Linked DNA regions of Neorhizobium galegae. The protein of the gene in region 1 interacts with the protein of each later gene in a pairwise test. Links are inferred from orthologs where the notes say so. Each region holds a gene or a part of one and is shown on either strand. Other genes may lie near its edges. The genes, in order: rlmB and LZK81_RS11940.

Region 1 (12,452 bases):
CGCCAGGCCGGATTGCCTTTTCTGTTCGATTCGGGACCATCCTCTTGAGAACCCATTACCCAGGAACCGTTTTGACGGTTCCTGGGTAATATGTTCGGAGGAAACCAGCGGGAGAGGAGACCTCTCCCGCTGCATTCCGATATTACTTAACGTCGACCTTGGCGCCGGCGTCCTCAAGCTTCTTCTTGAGATCAGCGGCTTCAACCTTGTTGACGCCTTCCTTGACAGCCTTCGGAGCGCCTTCGACGAGGTCCTTGGCTTCCTTGAGGCCGAGACCGGTGATGGCGCGGACTTCCTTGATGACGTTGATCTTGTTGGCGCCGGCCTCAACGAGGATGACGTCGAACTCGGTCTTTTCTTCTTCAACGACGGCAGCAGCAGCGCCACCGCCAGCAGCAGCAACGGCTACGGGAGCAGCTGCAGATACGCCCCACTTCTCTTCGAGCAGCTTGGAAAGCTCAGCAGCTTCCAGAACGGTCAGAGCAGAGAGGTCTTCAACGATCTTTGCGAGATCAGCCATTTTGATAGTTCCTTATATTCGGTTCGAACTTGATTTGGGTATGAACAGCGAAAAACCGCCTTAAGCGGCTTCCTCGTCCTTCTTGGCGTAGGCCGCGAACACGCGGGCAAGCTGGCTTGCCGGTGCTGCAACAACCGTAGCGACGCGGGTAGCCGGGGCATTCAAGAGGCCCAGCAGCTTGCCGCGAAGCTCGTCCAGCGAAGGCAGGGTCGCAAGCGACTTGACCGCATCCGCAGTGAGCGTGGTTGCACCCATGGAACCACCCAGAACAATGATCTTGTCATTGGTCTTGGCGAAATCCATGACGACCTTCGGAGCCGTTACCGGGTCTTCGCTGAATGCGATCAGCGTCTGACCCTTGAAGAGATTTGACATCCCTTCCGACTCCGTACCCTGAAGAGCGATCTTGGCCAGACGGTTCTTCGCGACTTTGACGGTGCCGCCAGCAGCGCGCATCTTCGAACGAAAATCGTTCATCTGCGCAACTGTGACACCAGCATAGTGGGCCACGACAACCGAACCAGAAGCCTTGAAGACTTCGTTCAGCTCCGTGACAAATTCGCGCTTTTCCGCTCTTTCCACTGTCTGTCTCCAGTTGACGGGACCGCAATCCTGCAGGCCCCATCGGGTTGCCTTTGCCTCAAGGGATCCCTTGATTAGGACCCCAAGCGACGCTTGAGGATCCTGTCCCCTCGCACTGTCGCCACAGGGGCTCCAGGCACAAGGCACACTAGGCTCGAACCGATTTTACGAGGCGCATGGCACCTCAAAAATCTCGGGTCTTACCCGTCTCATGCAGGCATCAAGTGATTAAGGTCGAAACCACCCGCAATCTCGGACAGGAATTCCCAGGTTTCCCTGGGAAATTCCCGGCCCCGAAGGACCGGGAATTCATGCAGTCCGGAACCCGAAGACTCCGGACGAAACTTTTAGATCGTCACCGTCGACGGATCGATCTTGACGCCCGGACCCATGGTCGAGGAGATCGCTACCCGCTTGAGGTAGTTGCCTTTGGCGCCTGCCGGCTTGGCCTTGATGACGGCGTCAGCGAAGGCCTTGATGTTTTCTTCAAGAGCCTTGGCTTCGAACGAAGCCTTGCCGATACCGGCGTGGATGATGCCGGCCTTTTCGACGCGGAACTCGACAGCGCCGCCCTTGGAAGCCTTGACGGCGCCCGTGACGTCCATGGTGACGGTTCCGACCTTCGGGTTCGGCATCATGCCGCGGGGGCCGAGGACCTTACCGAGACGGCCGACGAGCGGCATCATGTCCGGAGTGGCGATGCAGCGATCGAAGTCGATCTTGCCGCCCTGGACGATTTCGACGAGGTCTTCGGCGCCGACGATGTCCGCACCGGCTGCCTTGGCTTCGTCAGCCTTGGCGCCGCGTGCGAAAACGGCAACACGAACGTCACGGCCAGTGCCGTTCGGCAGATTGACCACGCCGCGGACCATCTGGTCTGCGTGACGCGGATCGACGCCGAGGTTCATCGCGATTTCGACGGTTTCGTCGAACTTGGCGACCGCACGTTCCTTGACCATCGAGATGGCGTCGGTGAGCGCTACGAGCTTGGTCGGATCCACGCCTTCGCGGATCTTCTGAATACGCTTTGCAAGCTTTGCCATGTTAAGCCACCACTTCCAGGCCCATGGCGCGGGCAGAGCCCTCGATCATGGCCATTGCGCCTTCGAGATCAGCAGCGTTCAAATCCTTCATCTTCGCCTGGGCGATGGTCTGGATCTGAGCCTTGGTCAGGGTGCCTGCCTTGGCGCCCTTGCCCGGGGTCTTGGAACCCGAGGTGATCTTCGCTTCCTTCTTCAGCCAGTAGCTGACCGGAGGCTGCTTCATCGCGAAGGTGAAGGACTTGTCCTGGAAATAGGTGATGACGACCGGGATCGGCATGCCCTTTTCCATTTCCTGCGTGGCAGCGTTGAACGCCTTGCAGAATTCCATGATGTTGATGCCGCGCTGACCAAGTGCAGGACCGATCGGCGGGGACGGATTGGCCGACCCTGCCTTCACCTGCAGCTTGAGGTGGCCCATAACTTTCTTAGCCATAACTCTCTGCCTTTCGTTAGAGACCGGTTTCCCGGTCCGACATGCCGGCTTTCACCGGCGGCTGCGGTTGCGTGGTTCGGTCGAGATGCCCGGCTAAGGCACCATCCCTCCCACGCGCTTGCGGCAAACGCCGCACGAGGCCCGCCGAATAAACGGCCGGCCCCATTTCGAAACTCATCAGACCTTTTCGACCTGAGCGTATTCCAGCTCGACCGGGGTCGCACGACCGAAGATCGAGACTTCCACCTTGAGGCGGGAGCGCTCTTCGTCGACATCCTGAACGGTGCCGTTGAAGGACGCGAAAGGACCGTCCGAAACGCGAACCTGCTCGCCGATCTCGAAAGTGATCGAGGACTTCGGCCGCTCGACGCCTTCCTGGACCTGGCCAAGGATGCGCTCGGCTTCAAAGTCAGGGATCGGAACCGGCTTGTTGTCGGAACCGAGGAAGCCCGTGACCTTCGGCGTATTCTTGATCAGGTGATAGGCTTCGTCGGTCAGGTTCGCACGAACCATGACGTAGCCCGGAAAGAACTTGCGCTCCGAGTCGACCTTGCGGCCACGACGCACCTCGACGACCTTCTCGGTCGGCACCAGGATCTTCTCGAACAGATGCTCAAGCCCCTTCTGGCGAGCCTTGTTCTCGATGTCCTCAGCCACCTTCTTCTCAAAATTGGAATATGCGTGGACGATGTACCAACGCGCCGCCATCTTTAATTCTCCAGATTCAAACGCTGACGTTCAGTACGAGACGGAGCAACCATCCCATGAGCTGGTCTGCAGCGAAGAAAAACAGCGCGGCGAACACAACCATTACCAGAACCATGGCCGTGGAAATCATGGTCTCGCGACGCGACGGCCAATGGATTTTCGACGCTTCGGATCGCACCTGGCGCAGAAACGTAACTGGATTGGTCTTGGATGCCATTGATTGCCCACGCAATTACGGCGCGTAAAGCTGAACTTGCTCAGCCCCACGCACCGCGTGTCTGTTTTGACCTACATAAACACCCCTTCCCCTTTACACAAGTGGGAAAACAGTGTTCGATGAAATTTCGCCGTTTTGCACGGCGACCATTTCCCGACAATTCCGCTGCGGATAATCTCGCGCCAATCATCTGAAAGTGGCAGGGGCGGCCGGGCTTGAACCGACGACCTGCGGTTTTGGAGACCGCCGCTCTACCAACTGAGCTACACCCCTTCAACCTTGGCGGACCATAAACCGGAAACTCGGCCTGGCCGCCAACTGGCTAGGCGCTCCCTTTAAGGGGATGCGTTGCGCTTTGCAAGAGCATTTTTGATATCCGGACCGTTCTGCCTCAGCTTTCGGCCGGACCCGTCAAACGCCTCGGCAAAGCGAACGCCCGAAAGCGCCGTCCCGGCGCCGCCTGCGCCTATTTCCCTGCCCGGCAGCCGATCCGCAATGGCTTCGATTGATCGGCAGAGGCTCCCCCAGGAGGTCGGTCGGGAGGCGATTCGCAACGGAAGCAATCGGTGGGGCCGCGCTTACACCAGTAGAGGTGATCGCCGACGGGCATTTACGCTTGCCCCCAACCCGTCACCGGGCGGCGACTTGCCGGCTCGGGTGGGTGTCTGCCCGCCTCCCCGGCCGGTATCCGTCAATTCCACGGTCGGCCTGACAGCGCCCGGCTGTAGCGGGCCCGTCGTCGCGTAAGGGGCTCGGCAGTCTGCGATGTGCCGGGCCGCGACAAAAGCTCATTTCCGTGGCGAGAGCACGCTTTTTCCCAAAGCTGACTCAGGGTGAGCCGCCCGATTGACTCAAGGGCAGGGCTTGAATGCGAAAGGCCCCGCCGTTGCCGGCAGGGCCTTTGCTATTTGATGTCGCTATCGATTACTCGATGATCGAGGCGACGATGCCGGCGCCGACGGTGCGGCCGCCTTCGCGGATCGCGAAACGCAGCTTTTCTTCCATCGCGATCGGAACGATTAGCTCGACTTCAACCGTGACGTTGTCGCCCGGCATCACCATTTCCGTGCCTTCCGGCAGCGATACGATGCCCGTCACGTCCGTCGTGCGGAAGTAGAACTGCGGACGGTAGTTGGTGAAGAACGGCGTATGACGGCCACCTTCTTCCTTCGTCAGGATGTAGGCTTCGGCCATGAACTTCTTGTGCGGCTTGACCGAACCCGGCTTGCACAGGATCTGGCCACGCTCGACGCCGTCACGGTTCACGCCGCGGACGAGAGCGCCGATGTTGTCGCCGGCCTGGCCCTGGTCGAGCAGCTTGCGGAACATTTCAACGCCGGTCACCGTCGTCTTCGAGGTCGGGCGGATGCCGACGATCTCGACTTCTTCGCCAACCTTGACGATGCCGCGCTCGACACGGCCGGTCACGACCGTACCGCGACCCGAGATCGAGAACACGTCTTCGATCGGCATCAGGAACGGCATGTTGATCGGACGCTCAGGCGTCGGGATGTAGGCGTCGACAGCGGCCATCAGCTCGCGGATCGAATCTTCGCCGATCTTCTTGTCCGAATCTTCAAGAGCGGCCAGCGCCGAACCCTTGATGATCGGAATGTCGTCGCCCGGGAAGTCGTAGGACGACAGAAGTTCGCGCACTTCCAGCTCGACGAGCTCGAGAAGCTCGGCGTCGTCGACCTGGTCGACCTTGTTGAGGAACACGACGATTGCCGGAACGCCAACCTGACGGGCGAGCAGGATGTGCTCGCGGGTCTGCGGCATCGGGCCATCGGCAGCCGAGCAGACCAGGATCGCGCCGTCCATCTGGGCAGCACCGGTGATCATGTTCTTCACGTAGTCGGCGTGGCCGGGGCAGTCGACGTGGGCATAATGGCGGGCAGTCGTCTCATATTCGACGTGCGCCGTCGAAATGGTGATGCCGCGTGCCTTTTCTTCAGGAGCCGCGTCGATCTGGTCATAGGCCTTGTACTCGCCGAAGTACTTCGTGATCGCGGCCGTCAGCGACGTCTTGCCATGGTCAACGTGACCGATCGTGCCAATGTTGACGTGCGGCTTGTTGCGCTCAAACTTGCTCTTTGCCATTGAATGCTTCCTGTGAACATAAGGGTGGACCCGGCGACCGGGTTTGGTGTCGCCGTTTAAGGCTTTCCACTAGAATGCGCAAGACATAATTACGACGCGCGCCCGGACAAGGGGAGCAGGCGAAATCGGCTTGAAAATGCCCGGGGACGGCCGGTTCAGCACGCGCTCAGGGCAAGATCCAGACCGGCTCTGATTTCGGGCTTCAGCGAACTGACGAGCGCCGTAAGCGCAAAAAGCCCCGCGGTCGGGTAAGGCCGCGGGGCTCCAGGTCCGCCTTGATGACGCCAGTATAGCACAGAAGTTTGTTCCGGGACTGCCTGTCGGCCACCGCACCTACCGGCCGGGAGCTCGCACTGGATGCGCGGCCCAAAACGACGCGGGGACCCGTGCCTCATTCCGGTCGACGGAAGCTTCTGGTCCCACGGCATGGCGCAAGCCGCACGATCGCCGGGCCTGCTTCGACAGGGACGCTGGAAAGCGTTGCACCACAGGCACGCCGTCATTGTAAATCGTTGAGATTGTGGAGCGGGTAGCGGGAATCGAACCCGCGTATTCAGCTTGGAAGGCTGCTGCTCTACCATTGAGCTATACCCGCGGTGTGGTGTCCGATCAGAGACGAATGGTGGAGAGAGTTGGATTTGAACCAACGTAGGCTGAGCCAACGGATTTACAGTCCGTCCCCTTTAACCACTCGGGCATCTCTCCAGTTTTTCGTCCGGATCGTGAGACCAAGTTCGTCAGACCTTGAAGCTTGCCGCCCCTCGATCTGCGCCGCGTATATGACCGCCTCGTTCTCGTCTGTCAACACGAGTAAGAAGCAAAAATGACGAAAATAAATCAGCCGCTCTTTCGATCCGCCTCCCCGTCGAGGGCTTTGCCCGGAGAGCGAGGATGGCTATAAGGCCTGATGAGCAAGGACGACAAAGAAGACAAATCCACCCGCGACACCCATTATGCGACGCTTCGGCGCGCCGTGCGCGACTCCAAGCGCGAGCGTGGCGAAATTCCGACGCCGCCGCTGAAACGGCCGAAATCCAACAAGGACTGGAAACCGCCGCAGCTTCAACCCGAACAGGTCTTCCTCTATGGCCTGCACACGGTGCGCGCGGCCCTCGACAACCCCGAGCGCAAGCTCATCAAGCTGTCGGTGACGCAGAACGCCTTCGCGCGGCTCGAGATCGGCGAACCGGAGACGCTGTCCTTTCCGGTCGAATTCGTCTCGCCGCAGGATATCGACAAGGTGCTCGGCCCCGAAGCCATCCACCAGGGCGTGATGCTGGAAACACGCCCCCTGCCCGTCCGCCGGCTGGAAGGCTTGAAGGCAAGTCCGCTCCTGCTGGTCCTCGACCAGGTGACCGACCCGCACAATGTCGGCGCGATCATGCGTTCGGCGGTCGCTTTCGGCGCCGGCGCCGTCATCACCACCCAGAGACATAGCCCGACCGAATCCGGCGTACTGGCCAAATCGGCCTCCGGCGCGCTGGAACTCATACCTTATATACAGGTCACTAATCTCGCCGACGCGATCGAGGAACTGCACCGGCTCGGCTTCCAGACGATCGGGCTCGATTCGGAAGGCCCGGCCCCGCTCGAAGGCACGTTTGCCGGTGGCCGGATCGCTCTCGTGCTCGGCTCGGAGGGCAAGGGCCTGCGGCAGAAGACCCGCGAGACGGTCAACGCGCTTGCCCGCCTCGACATGCCGGGCGCCATCAAATCGCTCAACGTCTCGAACGCCGCCGCGATCGCGCTCTACGCGACACAGCAGCATCTCGCCAAGGCCGGTTGAACCGAGCCGTTTTAGACTCCCATGCGCGGGGCAAACGTGTCATGGGAAGTCTAAGCAACCGACGTGACCAGCCTCCATGGAATTCATGCTCGCTACATTCGAACAAGCCGCGCTGCTCGCGGGCAAGGCCATCCTGGACATCTACAGGGCTGGGCCGAGCACCAGCTACAAGGCCGATCGGTCCCCGGTCACGGAGGCGGACGAGCGGGCTGAAGAAATCATCCTCGCCGAACTTGCCCGAGCTTTTCCGGAGATTCCCGTCATCGCGGAAGAATCGGTCGCGATGGGGCGCATCCCGTCGATCGAAGGGCGCTCTTTCATCCTTGTCGATCCCCTCGACGGTACCAAGGAGTTCATAAACAACCGCGAGGATTTCACGGTCAACATCGCTCTCATCGAGAACGGTGCGCCGATCCTCGGCGCCGTTTATGCCCCTGCCCTCAAGGTCGCCTATCTCGGCGGCGGCGGACGGGCGGAAAAACTCGTCGTCGATGACAATTTCGCGGTGACGAGCCGGGAGCCGATCGTCGCAAGGCCGGTCGGGAGCCGGCCGATCTGCGTCGCGAGCCGCTCTCACAATTCCGCAGAGACCGAGGCCTTCCTCGAGAAATCCGGCGCCGCCGATATCCGCAGTATTGGTTCCTCGTTGAAATTCTGCCTGCTGGCGGAGGGTGCCGCCGATCTCTATCCCCGCTTCGGCAGAACCATGGAATGGGACACGGCCGCCGGCGACGCCGTATTGCGCGCGGCGGGCGGCAGCACGGTCACGCTCGACGGGGCGCGGCTTACCTATGGCAAGACCGGTCGCGCGGACATGCTGGATTTCGCCAACCCCGATTTCATCGCCTGGGGATCGCGGCCTGGAAACTCCTAGCCGTCGTCCCATTGTCATCACCCGGTAACATTGGCCAGTCAGGGGGGCCTCCCGGGGTAACGCCCACCCAGGCCTGTGACAGGCAGCCAAGCCGACGCGTTGCATTCCCTTTCGGATGCGCTTAGGAAACCGCTGCGCGTGAGATTGCCGAGCAAAGATGAGGATTGTTGATGCGTATTGTGATGGTTGGATCGGGTTATGTCGGCCTCGTGTCGGGAGCCTGCTTTGCGGATTTCGGACATGACGTCATCTGCGTCGACAAGGCTGAGGAAAAGATCGAGGCGCTGAAAAAGGGCGGCATCCCGATCTTCGAACCCGGCCTCGAGGCTCTGGTCGAATCGAACGTCAAATCCCGTCGCCTTTCCTTCACCACCGAGCTCGGCCCGGCGGTTGGCGATGCCGATGTCGTCTTCATCGCCGTCGGTACGCCCTCGCGCCGCGGCGACGGCCATGCCGACCTCGGTTATGTCTATGCCGCGGCACGCGAAATCGCCGAGGCGCTGACCGGCTTCACCGTCATCGTTACCAAGTCGACCGTCCCGGTCGGCACCGGCGACGAAGTGGAGCGGATCATCCGCGAGACCAATCCGGATGCGGATTTCGCCGTCGTCTCCAACCCCGAATTCCTGCGCGAAGGCGCTGCGATCGAGGACTTCAAGCGTCCGGACCGTATCGTCGTCGGCCTTTCCGACGAGCGCGCCCGCGGCGTGATGACGGAAGTCTACCGTCCGCTCTATCTCAACCAGTCGCCGCTCCTCTTCACCAGCCGCCGCACGTCCGAACTGATCAAATACGCCGCAAACGCCTTCCTGGCGATGAAGATCACCTTCATCAACGAGATGGCCGACCTCTGCGAGCGCGTCGATGCCGACGTCCAGGACGTTTCGCGCGGCATCGGCCTCGACGGGCGCATCGGCTCGAAATTCCTGCATGCCGGCCCCGGCTATGGCGGCTCCTGCTTCCCCAAGGACACGCTGGCGCTCGCAAAGACCGCTCAGGACTATGACAGCCCGGTGCGCCTCATCGAAACCACTATCGCCGTCAACGACACCCGCAAGCGTGCCATGGGCCGCAAGGTGATCGCGGCCGCCGGCGGCGACGTGCGCGGCAAGAAGGTCGCCGTCTTCGGGTTGACCTTCAAGCCGAATACCGACGACATGCGCGACAGCCCCGCGATCGCCGTCGTCCAGACGCTGCAGGATGCCGGCGCGATCGTGTCCGGCTACGATCCGGAAGGCATGGCAAACGCCAGGCAGATGATGGATATCGAATTCGCCAGCGGTCCCTACCAGGCCGCTGAAGGCGCCGATGTCGCGGTTCTGGTGACCGAGTGGAACGAATTTCGCGCACTCGATCTGGAGCGCCTGAAGTCCGTCATGAAGAGCCCTGTCCTTGTCGACCTGCGCAATGTCTATCGGGCGCGGGAGGTGGAAGCGCATGGCTTTGCCTATACCGGCGTCGGCAAGGTGCACTAGGACAGTCCCGAAGGCGTCGGGATTGAAGGCACCGGCCTGGAACCTTGGGCGTTGCGCGAGGGGTGTCCTGAATGTTCCTGGTGCCGAAGGCTTTCAAGCGGCGGCTTGATTAGGCATATTGCATGCCGATGATGTTTCGCCATCTCATGCAAACAGGCCTGGCCTTGTCATTGGCAGTCCCGCCCCATGGCGGGAGCATTGCGGCTGCCGAAGACCCCGCCGCTCCCGAATGCCGATACGAGCGTGCGGCATCGGGCGGCATGGACCGGCTCTGCATCCGCTCCGAAACCTACAATCATGATCTCTGCCAGGTGATGGAGCGGCTCGCCGTGACGAACGGGCTGCCGCCGGAGTTCTTCGCCCGCCTGATCTGGCGCGAAAGCCTGTTTCGGGCCAATGCGGTGAGCCCGAAGGGCGCCGAGGGCATCGCCCAGTTCATGCCGGCAACCGCGAAGATCCGGGGGCTGGCGAACAGCTTCAATGTCGCCGAAGCGCTTGTCGCGTCCGCTCTCTATCTCGTCGATCTGCGCGACCGTTTCGGCAATCTCGGCCTTGCCGCCGCGGCCTATAATGCGGGCGAAGCCGGGCTGGAAACATTCCTGAAGGCCGGCCGGCTGCCGATCGAGACGCGCGACTACGTGTACGCGATTACCGGTCACTCGGCGGAGACATGGAAAGACAATCCGCCGAAGGTGGCGGCTCAGTCCCTTGCCCCCGGAAAATCCTTCATCGACGGCTGCGTGCGGCTCGCCAATACGAGGCGGCTCAACGAGACCGTCCTGATCGCCTCGGCGGATTGGGCGCCATGGGGCGTGCAGCTTTCGGCCCACTACAATCCGAATATCGCCAGCCAGCTGTTTGCCAGCACGATCGGCCGGCTGCCGGCGCCGCTCAACGCGGAACGGGCGCTCGTCGTGCGGCAGAAACGCGGCAATTTCGGCTATCGCCCGCGCTATGCGGCGCGGATCGGCCGCGCCACCAGAGCCGAGGCGACCGACTTGTGTAGCAAGATCAGGGCACAGGCGGTGCCCTGCACGGTGTTCCGGAATTGAGATATTGGAGTTCGGAGCGGGAGGAAGTCACGGCCTGACCGCTGCGGCCCGATGGGTTTGGTCGGCCGCAGGTGCAAAGAAAATGCTGCCGGGCTGCTCGTGAAGGCCTTCCGCGCGGAGTGCCTCGCGCACCGCGGGCCGTTCGGCCACGTGAGAAAAGAAGGCCGAAAGTTTCGGCCATCGATCGAGGTCAATGCCGATCCAGGGCGACCAGTTAAGGCAGACGAAGAGATAGGCATCCGCGACCGAGAAACCTGTCCCATCCAGATAGGGTTCTCCGATCCGGCCGTTCAGCCAGTCGAGCCGGTTCGACACCAGTGCGCGGATCGCCTCGTGCGACGGCGCATAGGCCGCGCTGAACAACATGGCCATCGGCTTGTGCAGTTCCGCGGTGATGAAGTTCAGCCGGGATTGCATGCGGCTGCGCGCCAGGCTTCCTGACTCGGGAAGCAATTTGCGTCCGCCCGGCACGCTTTCGGCGAGAAACTGGACGATCGCCGGCCCTTCCGTCAGCACCGCCCCGTCATCGAGCATCAGCGCCGGTACGTAACCCGTTCCGTTGATCGCGAGATAATCGTCGCCATCCGACGTGCGGTGGTTCGCGCGATCGACCATAATGGTTTCGATCTCGAGCCCCAGCTCGCGGCAGACGATGTGCGGGGACAGCGAACAGGCGCCGGGGTGCATATAGAGCTTCATCATTTGCTGTTTCCGATTCTGCGCGGTTGAGTATTTGTACTATTTCGCATAAAATTCTGATCGTCAATAATTTAATGCGGATCAGTACAAAATGAGCGAAGCTAGGAAACGTGGGCGACCGCGGGCTTTTCACGCCGGAACTGCGATCGAGAAGGCACGCGAGGTCTTCTGGGACAGAGGGTTCGAGGGCACGTCGCTCGATGCGCTAAGCGCTGCGACGAACCTCAACCGCCCGAGCCTCTACGGCGCCTTCGGCGACAAGCAGGAACTCTATCTCGGCACCCTTGCCGGATACCGCGACGACAGCCTCGATGCCCTGACGGAAGCGCTCGATCCCTCCCTACCGCTTGCGGAAAATCTCGCGGAAATCTATCGCCGGTCGCTCGCCATCTATCTTTCGGGAGAAACCGCGCAGCGCGGCTGTTTCCTGATCGGTACCGCCACGGCGGAGGCGATCCAGCATCCGCGGGTGCGCGACATGCTGCGCATCAGCCTCGAAGCCTTCGATACCAGGATCGAGCAACGGCTGGCCTTGGCGATTGAAAGAGGTGAGCTACCGGAAGGTTCCGACCCGCAGACGCTCACCTGGCTCGCCTCTTCCGTCATGCACTCGCTAGCTGTTCGCGCCCGCGCCGGAGCCTCCCGCGAGATGCTGGAGGCTCTCGCAAAGGCCGGCGTCGAGATGGTCTGCGGTCCGAAGCGGCAGGATTAGCTCGCGGCTTTCAGCATGCTCGTACGGAAGGACAGAGAAAGCCTCGCGGCAAACGCCAAATTCCGTGATGTTTCGAAGCCGCAAAAACTGGAAGTGCTTGGTGCCCCCGCCAGGGTTCGAACCCGGGACCCCCTGATTACAAATCAGGTGCTCTACCAACTGAGCTACAAGGGCACTTTCGAGTGGGGAGTTACCAGATTTTCCCCTGCTGTAAAGAGAAAATCGCTGCAACATCACATACCGTGCATTCG
Region 2 (10,542 bases), 690 kb from region 1 along the record:
TCCGATCCGTCCAGTCTGTGCAGCGTTGCGGATCGCCTCGATGACCGCATCCGCATTCTCGTCCGCCAGGACGACCTCGACTTTCACCTTGGGCAGAAAGTCGACAACGTATTCCGCGCCGCGATAGAGCTCCGTATGGCCCTTCTGGCGGCCAAAGCCCTTGGCTTCGGTCACTGTGATCCCCTGTAAGCCGACTTCCTGAAGGGCTTCCTTCACTTCGTCGAGCTTGAAAGGCTTGATGATCGCTTCGATCTTTTTCATGAGAAACTATATCTCCGCTTCTCTCTTGAAGCAGGCCGTTACCCGCTCGCCCATGCCAATGCAGTTATCGTGCCAAACTCGGAAGCCACTTTCAAAAAAATAATGCGGTTTTGCACTAATTCCCGACAAAACAGCGGCTTCAGTGGCAAAATTTCTGCCGTTTTCTCGAAATTTGTGCGTTGCGACACAAGAATCGGAGTTTTTTGAAGTTTTTTCGAAACTTAAGCGATATCAAATATAGTCAAGGTAAGGCCTCCTATTTAGGCAATTGCATAATTTTTATTCCGTTGCGGCTAGGGAAGTGGCGCTTGTTTTCTGATCATCTTTCCGTTCAATAGCGCTATGGATGCTTCGCTTGTTTCACTGCTTCTGACGCCCGACGAGATGGCGGCGGCGGATGCCGCCTCAGCCCGATCCGGCATTCCGTGCTTTGACCTGATGGACAGGGCAGGCCGCGCGATTGCTGCCGCTGCACTTCGGCATTTTCCCGGCGCCTTGCGGTTTGTCGCACTCTGCGGTCCCGGAAACAATGGGGGGGATGGATATGTGGCGGCCCGCGCGCTTGCCGAAGCCGGCGCCACCGTTGACGTCCATCATCTCGGCGATCCCAGAACACTGAAAGGCGATGCAAGGCGGGCCTGCGATCTCTGCGGCCTGCCGTCGAAACCGCTCGAAGCCTATCGGCCGCAGGCCGGCGACGTGGTGGTCGACGCGTTGTTCGGTGCCGGCCTGACCCGCAACGTGCCGGACATTGTCGCGGAGGTGATCCGCAAGGTCGGCGAGGCGGGGGTATCAGTTCTTGCGGTGGACCTGCCGTCCGGTCTCTGCGGGAGGCGGGGCGTCCCGCTCGGCGCCGCCTTCCTGGCCGCCCATACGGTCACTTTCATGACTCGCAAGCCGGGTCACCTGCTGCTGCCGGGCAGGTCTCTCTGCGGTGACGTCGAGGTTTTCGATATCGGCATTCCGGCCCGCATCATCCGCGAGGTTACCGGCAAGATGAGAGAGAATGGACCCGAATTGTGGAGTGGTCTGCTGGCCGAGCCGGAAAGCGACACCCACAAATATCGCCGCGGACACCTGGCCGTGTTCTCGGGCGAGGCTGGCAAGACGGGTGCGGCTCGGCTTTCGGCGGCCGCAGGCCTGAAGGCGGGGGCAGGCTTGGTGACGGTCGGTTCGCCAAGTGATGCCATGCCGGCCAATGCGGCCTCGCTGACCGCGATCATGCTGCATCCGGTCGACACGGTGAAGGACCTGGAAAACTGGCTTCGCACGGCGAGGCTTGCCTCTTTCGTGCTCGGGCCGGGATTCGGCATCGGCAAGAAGGCGAGGCAGTTCGCGCTGGCATTGAAGGATCGGCCGCTGGTGCTCGACGCGGACGGAATTACCTCCTTCAAGGAAAAGCCCTCAGATTTGTTCGATGCCTTTGCCGGCGGGGAGCCCCATCTGGTGCTGACGCCGCACGAGGGCGAATTCGCCCGCCTGTTTCCCGACATCGCCGCGGATGACAACCTGAGCAAGGTGGAAAAGGCGGTGGCGGCTTCCGCCCGCGCTCACGCTGCCATTGTCTACAAGGGCGCCGATACGGTGATCGCTGGCCCCGACGGTCGCGCTTACATCAATACCAACGGACCGCCGTGGCTGGCGACTGCCGGTTCCGGCGACGTTCTGGCCGGCATGATCGGCGCATTGCTCGCCCAGGGCATGCCCGCCTTCGAGGCGGCCGCTGCGGGCGTCTACCTGCATGGAGAAGCCGGAAAGCGGGCGGGCAGGGGCATGACGGCCGAGGACCTCGCCGCCCATGCCGGCATCGGGCTGGATCCCTAGCGTCGGCTTTCGAGGAGTTCGCGCATCGCCATCGCGCCATAGGGCGCGTTCACCTTCCCCTCGTGGATGAAGAAGGCGAAGACGTCGCGCGGCTTCTTCTTGACTTCACGCTTCTCGTCAACCAGCGGCAGATCGTCCGGCACGCCGCCTTCCGCCCAGGTTTCCAGCCTTTTCGCCCAGGCCTTCATATCCTCTTCCGCATAACAGGTCTTGATGTCGTCCGACCCTTTCTGCAGGCGCGCGTAGACGAAATCCGCCGTGACATCCGCGATCATCGGATAGTCGAAATGGTCGGCACAGACGGGCGCGATGTTGTATTTCGAAAGCAGCGCGATGAATTCAGGCACCTTGAAACTGTCGTTGCGGACCTCGACCACATGGGTCAGCTTCAAGCCATCGAGCTTGTTCGGCAACAATTTCAGGAAGGCCTCGAAATCGTCGGCCTCAAACTTCTTGGTCGGCGCGAACTGCCAGAGCAGCGGCCCGAGATGGTCGCCAAGCTCGGTCAGGCCCTGGGTCAGGAACTTCTCAATCGATTCTCCCGCCTCGGCCAAAACCTTGCGGTTGGTGGTGAAGCGGCTCGCCTTCAGCGAAAAGATGAAGCCGTCCGGCACTTCCGATGCCCATTTGGCGAAGGTCTCGGGCTTTTGCGATCCGTAATAGGTGCCGTTGACCTCGATGACCTTCAGCTTGCTTGCGGCATATTCGAGCTGTTTTTTCTTGGCCAGTTTTTCAGGGTAGAACGTGCCTTCCCACGGCTCGAAGGTCCAGCCGCCGATGCCCGTGCGAATAGTGCCGGCTTTGGTCATGAATTGCCTCCCTTGTGCGGAGGTTCACTCCGCCGCTTCCACCTTCTTGACCGGCCGCCGCTCCAGCAGTTCCTTCAGGAAATGGCCGGTATAGGACCGCTTTTCCTTGACGATCTGCTCGGGCGTGCCGGCCGCGATCACTTCGCCACCGCCGGTGCCGCCTTCCGGGCCGATATCGATGATCCAGTCGGCGGTCTTGATGACCTCGAGATTATGTTCGATGACCACCACGGAATTGCCCTGGTTCACCAGTTCCTGCAGCATTTCCAGAAGCTTGGCGACGTCATGGAAATGCAGGCCGGTCGTCGGCTCGTCGAGGATATAAAGCGTGCGTCCCGTCGAGCGTTTCGACAGTTCCTTGGCTAGCTTGACGCGCTGCGCCTCGCCACCCGAAAGCGTATTGGCCTGCTGGCCGACCTTGATGTAGCCGAGGCCGACATCGAAAAGCGACTGCAGCTTGTCGCGCACCGCCGGAACCGCCGAGAAGAACTCGACGCCTTCCTCGACCGTCATGTCGAGCACGTCGGCGATCGACTTGCTCTTGAAGGTCACGTCGAGCGTTTCGCGATTGTAGCGCTTGCCGTGGCAGACGTCGCAGGTGACGTAGACGTCCGGCAGGAAGTGCATCTCGATCTTGATGACGCCGTCGCCCTGGCAGGCTTCGCAGCGGCCGCCCTTGACGTTGAACGAGAAACGGCCCGGCTGGTAGCCGCGGGCTTTCGCCTCTGGCAGGCCGGCAAACCAGTCGCGGATCGGCGTGAAGGCGCCGGTATAGGTGGCCGGGTTCGAACGCGGCGTGCGGCCGATCGGCGACTGGTCGATATCGATCACCTTGTCGATATGCTCGAAACCGTCGATCCTGTCGTGCTCGGCGGGGATTTCGCGGGCGCCCATGACGCGGCGCGCGGCGGATTTGTAAAGCGTCTCGATCAGGAAGGTCGACTTGCCGCCGCCGGACACGCCTGTCACAGCGGTGAACACGCCGAGCGGAATGGCGGCGGTGACATTTTTCAGGTTGTTGCCGCGGGCGCCAAAAACCTTGATTTCCTTGCCCTTCTTCGGCTTGCGGCGCTCCGCCGGTACCGGCACGCCGAGCTCGCCTGACAGATATTTGCCGGTCAGCGATTTAGGATTGGCCATCACCTCGCTGGGCGTGCCTTCGGCCACCACCTGTCCGCCATGGATGCCGGCTGCCGGGCCGATATCGACCACGTAGTCGGCACTCATGATCGCGTCTTCGTCATGCTCGACGACAATCACCGTATTGCCGATGTCGCGCAGGTGTTTCAGCGTATCGAGCAGGCGGGCATTGTCGCGCTGGTGCAGGCCGATCGACGGTTCGTCGAGCACGTAAAGCACGCCGGTCAGGCCCGAGCCGATCTGCGAGGCAAGCCGGATGCGCTGGCTTTCGCCGCCGGAGAGCGTGCCGGAATTTCGCGACAGGCTGAGATAATCGAGGCCGACATCGTTCAGGAACCGCAGGCGTTCGCGGATCTCTTTCAGAATGCGGACTGCGATTTCGTTCTGCTTGGCGTTCAGCTGTTCCGGCAGCACCTCGAACCAGTCGCGCGCGATGCGGATCGACATCTCGGTGACCTGGCCGATATGCAGCTTGTTGATCTTTACAGCGAGTGCCTCCGGCTTCAGGCGATAGCCGTTGCAGGCCGGGCAGGGGGCTGCCGACATGTACCGTTCGATCTCCTCGCGCGCCCAGGCGGAATCTGTTTCCTTCCAGCGGCGCTCGAGGTTCGGCACGATGCCTTCGAAATTCTTGACCGTCTTGTAGGAGCGGGCGCCGTCGGCATAGTGGAATTCGATCTTTTCCTCGGTGCCTTCGAGGATGGCTTTCTGGGCCTCCGCAGAAAGCTCGTTCCAGCGGCTGGACAGCTTGAAATCGAAAACTTTGCCCAGTGCTTCGAGCGTCTGGTTATAGTAGGGAGACGTGGATTTCGCCCATGGCGCAATCGCGCCGTCGCGCAGCGTGCGGGCAGGCTCCGGTACGATCAGCGCCTCGTCCACCTTCTGTTGCGAGCCAAGGCCGTCGCAGGTCGGGCAGGCGCCAAAGGGATTGTTGAACGAAAACAGCCGCGGCTCGATTTCCGAAATGGTGAATCCGGAAACGGGGCAGGCGAACTTTTCAGAGAACAGCACCCGTTCGTGCGTCTCGTTGAGAGACTTGTTCGCAGATCCGCCGGCCGAAGTCTCTTCCGGCGGCAGCGGCTTGTCGGCGAACTCGGCGACCGCCAGCCCGTCTGCCAGTTTCAGCGAGGTTTCGAGACTGTCGGCCAGACGCGCGGCAATATCGGAGCGGACCACGAGCCGGTCCACGACGATATCGATATCGTGCTTGTATTTCTTGTCGAGCGCCGGAACGTCGGCGATCTCGTAAAATTGCCCGTCGACCTTGACGCGCTGGAACCCCTTTTTCATCAGGTCGGCGAGTTCCTTCTTGTACTCGCCTTTGCGCCCGCGGATCATCGGCGCCAGAATATAAAGACGCGTGCCTTCCTCGAAGGCGAGGATGCGGTCGACCATCTGGCTGACCGTCTGGCTCTCGATCGGCAGGCCCGTCGCCGGTGAATAAGGCACGCCGACGCGCGCAAAAAGCAGGCGCATATAGTCGTAGATTTCGGTGACCGTGCCGACCGTCGAGCGCGGATTGCGCGACGTCGTCTTCTGCTCGATCGAGATCGCCGGGGAAAGCCCGTCGATCTGGTCGACATCCGGCTTCTGCATCATTTCCAGGAACTGGCGCGCATAGGCCGAAAGACTTTCGACATAACGCCGCTGGCCTTCCGCATAGATCGTGTCGAAGGCGAGCGAAGACTTGCCCGAACCGGACAGGCCGGTCATGACGATCAGCGAATTGCGGGGCAAATCGAGGTCGATGCCCTTCAAATTATGCTCGCGCGCACCACGTATGGAAATGCTCTTCAGTTCGCTCATCTTCATGCTCTCGGGAGGATCGAAGGCCCTTATGTAGTGATTGATCCACGACTGTCGAGACGAAACTGCTGCCATGCAATGCCGTTCCCGAGTCGGTTGACAGCACTATAAGAATAAAATAGAACAAATAAAGAACAAATTTGCCTGTGGATTAAAGATCGCAAAAACCCAATGGCTGGGCCCGATGGGCTAGAGTGCCGCGATTGATTTTTGGTGCCGTTACCGGGCGGCAGATGAGGTGATGAATATGGCTGGTAGTGTGAACAAGGTAATCCTGGTGGGGAATGTGGGGGCTGATCCTGAAATCCGCCGGACGCAGGACGGCCGGCCGATCGCCAATCTTCGCATTGCCACGTCCGAAACCTGGCGTGATCGCAACAATGGCGAACGCCGCGAGAAGACCGAATGGCATACGGTCGTCGTCTTCAACGAAGGTCTCTGCAAGGTCGTTGAGCAATATGTGAAGAAGGGCGCCAAGCTCTATATCGAAGGCGCGCTGCAGACCCGCAAGTGGCAGGACCAGACCGGCAACGACCGCTATTCAACGGAAATCGTGCTTCAGGGCTTCAACTCGACGCTGACCATGCTGGATGGCCGCGGCGAGGGCGGCGGCGACCGTGGTGGTGCTGGCGGCAATCGTGTCGGCAATGATTTCGGCGGCAACGACTTCGGCGGCGGTGACGATTACGAGCGCCGGCCTGCGGCGGGCGGTGCGAGCCGTGGCGGTCAGTCCTCCGGCGGTCAGCCGGCTGGCGGCAATTTCTCGCGCGATCTCGACGACGACATCCCGTTCTGATCGGTCGGTCGCCATCGATTTCTGAAACGGCAGCTGCCTGAATTATCGATCAGGCGGCCGCCTTGTCGGCGAGCATCGCGACCAGGACGTCCGATTGCGAGAGAATGCCGACCAGTTTGTTGTTCTCCCGGGTTACCGGCAGGTAGTGCAATCCCTCTTCGGCGAAGATGACGATCGCGTCTGCGATCGGCGTGGCCGGGCCAACCGTCTTGACCGGCGCTGTCATGATGTCCTTGACCGTGTCGTTCGGCGCGCTGGCGCCCGACAGAACCAGGCGCAGGCGCTGCGCAAATCCGATTTTTGGCCGCCCTCTCGTCCAGTTCGCCTTATCGAGGAAATCGGTCTGGGTGACGATGCCGACCACTTCCGCCCTGTCGTTGGTGACCGGCAGGGCCTTGAAATGGTGGGCGCGCATCAGGTCGTGCGCCTCCTTCAGCGAATTGTCCGGAGCCACCGCCACCACATCGCGTGACATGATGCTGGCGCAATCGAGATGGCCGGCACGCCGGCGATAGGAGCGCAGTTCCGTCCGCCGCAGGATCGTTTCTAGGTCGTCGCGGTCGATATCCAGGAACTCGTCGTATTCTTTCAGGACATCGTCGAGGTCGGAAGAGGTGAAGCCGATGCGCTGGATCGAGGCGGGATCGGTCGTGCCGTGATCGGCCGTCGCCGGCTTGGCCGCGTGCGGGTACCGACGTCCCGTCAGATTGTTGAAGACCAACGCGATCAGCAGCAGGGCCAGCGAATTGCCGGCGATCGGCCAGATCACGAAGCCGTATCCGAGTTCGTGGATCGTCGGCCCGCCGAGCACGGCGGTGAGCGCGATCGCCCCGCTTGGGGGATGCAGGCACCGAAGCGTCATCATCGCGGCGATGGCAACGGCGATCGCCACCGCCGAGGCCAGGAATGGGTCGGTTATCAAAAGAGCGGCGGTCACGCCGACAAGGGCGGCGACGGTATTGCCGCCGAGGATCGACCACGGCTGTGCAAGCGGGCTGGAAGGCACCGCAAACAACAGCACGGCCGAAGCCCCCATGGGGGCGACCAGCGCCGGAAGCGTTGCATCCACCTTCAAAGCCAGGCTTCCCAGCAGGCCCGTCACCAGAATTCCCGCGAGCGCGCCCAGTGCAGCGCGCAGTCTTTCCCTGGGGCTGACGGGGGTGGCTTCCGGCAGGAGCCGGCGCAACAGGCGGCGCATCATGGAGACCTTCGAGTGAGGTGAGATGAATCGCGTTTTAGCAGAAAATTCCGCTCTGTCGTCCGTGTCTTACCTAAGGCTGGGTCTTACCTAAAGACTGAGACCTAAAGATTGAAGGCCGAGCGCACCCCGTCGACGACGAACTGAACGGAGAGTGCCGCGAGGATGACGCCGAGCAGGCGGGTGAGGATCGCCCTTCCGGTGACGCCGAGGAAACGGTCGAGCCGCTCGGCGACCAGAAGCGTCGCGTAGACGAGCAGCATGATCAGCGCGATGACACCGATGAAGAGCGCACGGTCGACAATGCCGGGCAGGGTGCCGGAAAGCAGGACGGTGGCGGAGATCGCGCCTGGCCCGGCAATCAGCGGCAGCGCCAGCGGAAACACCGCGATATTGTGGATGTGGTCGATGGTGATCGCCGCCTGGGATGTCTTCTCCTTTCGCTCCTGGCGTTTCTCGAACACCATTTCGAAGGAGATCCAGAAGAGCAGCAGGCCGCCGGCGATGCGGAAGGCCCCGATCGAAATGCCGAGCAGCCCGAGCACGCTCGAACCGAACAGCGCGAAGACGGCGAGGATGCCGAAGGCGATCAGCGATCCTCGGAACGCGACCTGGCGGCGCTGGAGGGCGGTCATGCCGACGGTCAGGCCCAGAAAGACCGGCGCCAGCCCGGGCGGGTCGAGTGTCACGAGCATCGTGGTCAGGGCATTGACCAGCATATCGGGGGTCGCCATATCCTCTCCCTGTCAGGCTGCAATCCTTGCAGTCGCATGCGAAGATTGTTAGGACAGGCCGGCAGCGAAAGAAAGCCCACCCCGTCAGCGTCGCGGCATGTTTCGACCTTGTCCAAAAGCCGTGTTAAAGCCGCAAAAGCTGTTCAAAACCATTGTGGAAATTGGCGCTCGGAACCGCTTTCCGCTATAAAAAAGAAACTGATTCCGAACAGAGATCGTGATCCGATTTGACTGAGCAAAGCACACCCGGCGGCGGAAAGCTGCCTCCAGGCATCGAACCCATTTCCATCATGGAAGAGATGCAGCGGTCCTACCTCGATTACGCCATGAGCGTCATCGTCAGCCGCGCCCTTCCTGACGTCCGCGACGGACTGAAGCCGGTCCACCGGCGCATCCTGTACGGCATGTCGGAACTGGGCATCGACTGGAACAAGAAATACGTTAAATGCGCCCGTGTAACCGGGGACGTGATGGGTAAATTCCATCCGCACGGCAACTCGGCGATCTATGACGCGCTGGCGCGCATGGCCCAGGATTGGTCGCTCCGCCTGCCGCTGATCGATGGTCAGGGCAATTTCGGTTCGATCGACGGCGACCCGCCGGCGGCCGAACGTTACACCGAGTGCCGCCTCGAGAAAGCGGCCCACGCCCTGCTCGACGATCTCGACAAGGAAACCGTCGATTTCCGCGACAACTACGACGGCACGCTGTCCGAGCCTGTCGTTGTGCCGGCGAAATTCCCGAACCTTTTGGTCAACGGCGCAGGCGGCATCGCCGTCGGCATGGCGACCAATATCCCGCCGCACAATCTGGTGGAAGTGATCAACGGCTGCATCGCCCTGATCGACAATCCGGCGATCGAACTGCCGGAAATGATGGAAATCATTCCCGGTCCGGACTTTCCGACAGGCGCCCTGATCCTGGGGCGGTCCGGCATCCGTTCCGCCTACGAGACCGGCCGCGGCTCGGTGATCATGCGCGGCGTCGCAGCAATCGAGCCGATGCGCGGTGATCGCGAGCAGATCATCATCACCGAAGTTCCCTTTCAGGTGAACAAGGCGACCATGGTCGAGAAGATCGGCGAGCTGGTGCGTGAAAAGCGCATCGAGGGCATTTCCGACCTGCGCGACGAATCCGACCGCCAGGGCTACCGGGTCGTCGTCGAGCTGAAGCGCGATGCCAATGCGGACGTGATCCTCAACCAGCTCTATCGCTACACGCCGCTGCAGACCTCCTTCGGCTGCAACATGGTGGCGCTGAATGGCGGCAAGCCGGAACAGCTCGCGCTGCTCGACATGCTGCGCGCCTTCGTATCCTTCCGTGAGGAAGTGGTTAGCCGACGCACGAAATACCTGCTGCGCAAGGCTCGCGAACGCGCCCACGTCCTGGTGGGCCTTGCGATCGCGGTCGCCAATATCGACGAAATCATTCTCCTGATCCGTCGCGCACCCGATCCGCAGACGGCGCGCGAGCAGTTGATGACCCGTCGTTGGCCGGCTCAGGACGTCGATGCGCTGATCCGCCTCATCGACGACCCGCGCCACCGTATCAACGAGGACGGCACCTACAATCTGTCCGAGGAACAGGCGCGTGCCATCCTCGAACTGCGTCTCGCACGCCTGACCGCACTCGGTCGTGACGAAATCGGCGACGAGTTGAACAAGATCGGCGCGGAAATCAGCGATTATCTCGATATCCTGTCATCGCGTCTTCGTATCCAGACCATCGTCAAGGACGAGTTGATTGCCGTCCGCGACGAATTCGGCACGCCGCGCCGCACGCAGATCCTTGAGGGCGGCCTCGAAATGGACGATGAGGATCTCATCGCCCGCGAGGACATGGTCGTCACGGTTTCGCATCTCGGTTATATCAAGCGCGTCACGCTCGGCACCTACCGTGCCCAGCGTCGCGGCGGCAAGGGCCGTTCCGGCATGGCGACGCGCGACGCGGATTTCGTCACGCGCCTGTTCGTGG

Evidence for each region.
Region 2: the proteins of rlmB (region 1) and LZK81_RS11940 interact in binary tests that used the Escherichia coli proteins (3 or more experiments, as listed by UniProt). The link is inferred for Neorhizobium galegae from one-to-one orthologs.

What each region holds. Positions count from the first base shown.
Region 1 is NZ_CP090095.1:1,685,880-1,698,331, reverse strand. Bases 5,674-8,449 are described here. They hold rlmB (23S rRNA (guanosine(2251)-2'-O)-methyltransferase RlmB), read left to right. Parts: upstream 5,674-6,510; coding sequence 6,511-7,389; downstream 7,390-8,449. Other genes in these bases: LZK81_RS08445 (UDP-glucose dehydrogenase family protein), read left to right, coding at 8,434-8,449; cysQ (3'(2'),5'-bisphosphate nucleotidase CysQ), read left to right, coding at 7,475-8,263. Outside these bases: rplL (50S ribosomal protein L7/L12), read right to left, coding at 143-520; rplJ (50S ribosomal protein L10), read right to left, coding at 581-1,138; rplA (50S ribosomal protein L1), read right to left, coding at 1,450-2,145; rplK (50S ribosomal protein L11), read right to left, coding at 2,147-2,578; transcription termination/antitermination protein NusG, read right to left, coding at 2,756-3,286; preprotein translocase subunit SecE, read right to left, coding at 3,303-3,503; tuf (elongation factor Tu), read right to left, coding at 4,428-5,603; more of LZK81_RS08445, read left to right, coding at 8,450-9,738; LZK81_RS08440 (transglycosylase SLT domain-containing protein), read left to right, coding at 9,897-10,790; LZK81_RS08435 (glutathione S-transferase N-terminal domain-containing protein), read right to left, coding at 10,818-11,489; LZK81_RS08430 (TetR/AcrR family transcriptional regulator), read left to right, coding at 11,581-12,201. UniProt on the Escherichia coli protein: Specifically methylates the ribose of guanosine 2251 in 23S rRNA.
Region 2 is NZ_CP090095.1:2,372,465-2,383,006, reverse strand. The notes cover bases 1-2,844. They hold LZK81_RS11940 (NAD(P)H-hydrate dehydratase), read left to right. Parts: upstream 1-603; coding sequence 604-2,085; downstream 2,086-2,844. Other genes in these bases: LZK81_RS11935 (DUF72 domain-containing protein), read right to left, coding at 2,082-2,844; LZK81_RS11945 (P-II family nitrogen regulator), read right to left, coding at 1-261. Outside these bases: more of LZK81_RS11935, read right to left, coding at 2,845-2,894; excinuclease ABC subunit UvrA, read right to left, coding at 2,919-5,840; LZK81_RS11925 (single-stranded DNA-binding protein), read left to right, coding at 6,088-6,636; LZK81_RS11920 (HPP family protein), read right to left, coding at 6,686-7,834; LZK81_RS11915 (MarC family protein), read right to left, coding at 7,939-8,568; gyrA (DNA gyrase subunit A), read left to right, coding at 8,796-10,542. UniProt on the Escherichia coli protein: Bifunctional enzyme that catalyzes the epimerization of the S- and R-forms of NAD(P)HX and the dehydration of the S-form of NAD(P)HX at the expense of ADP, which is converted to AMP.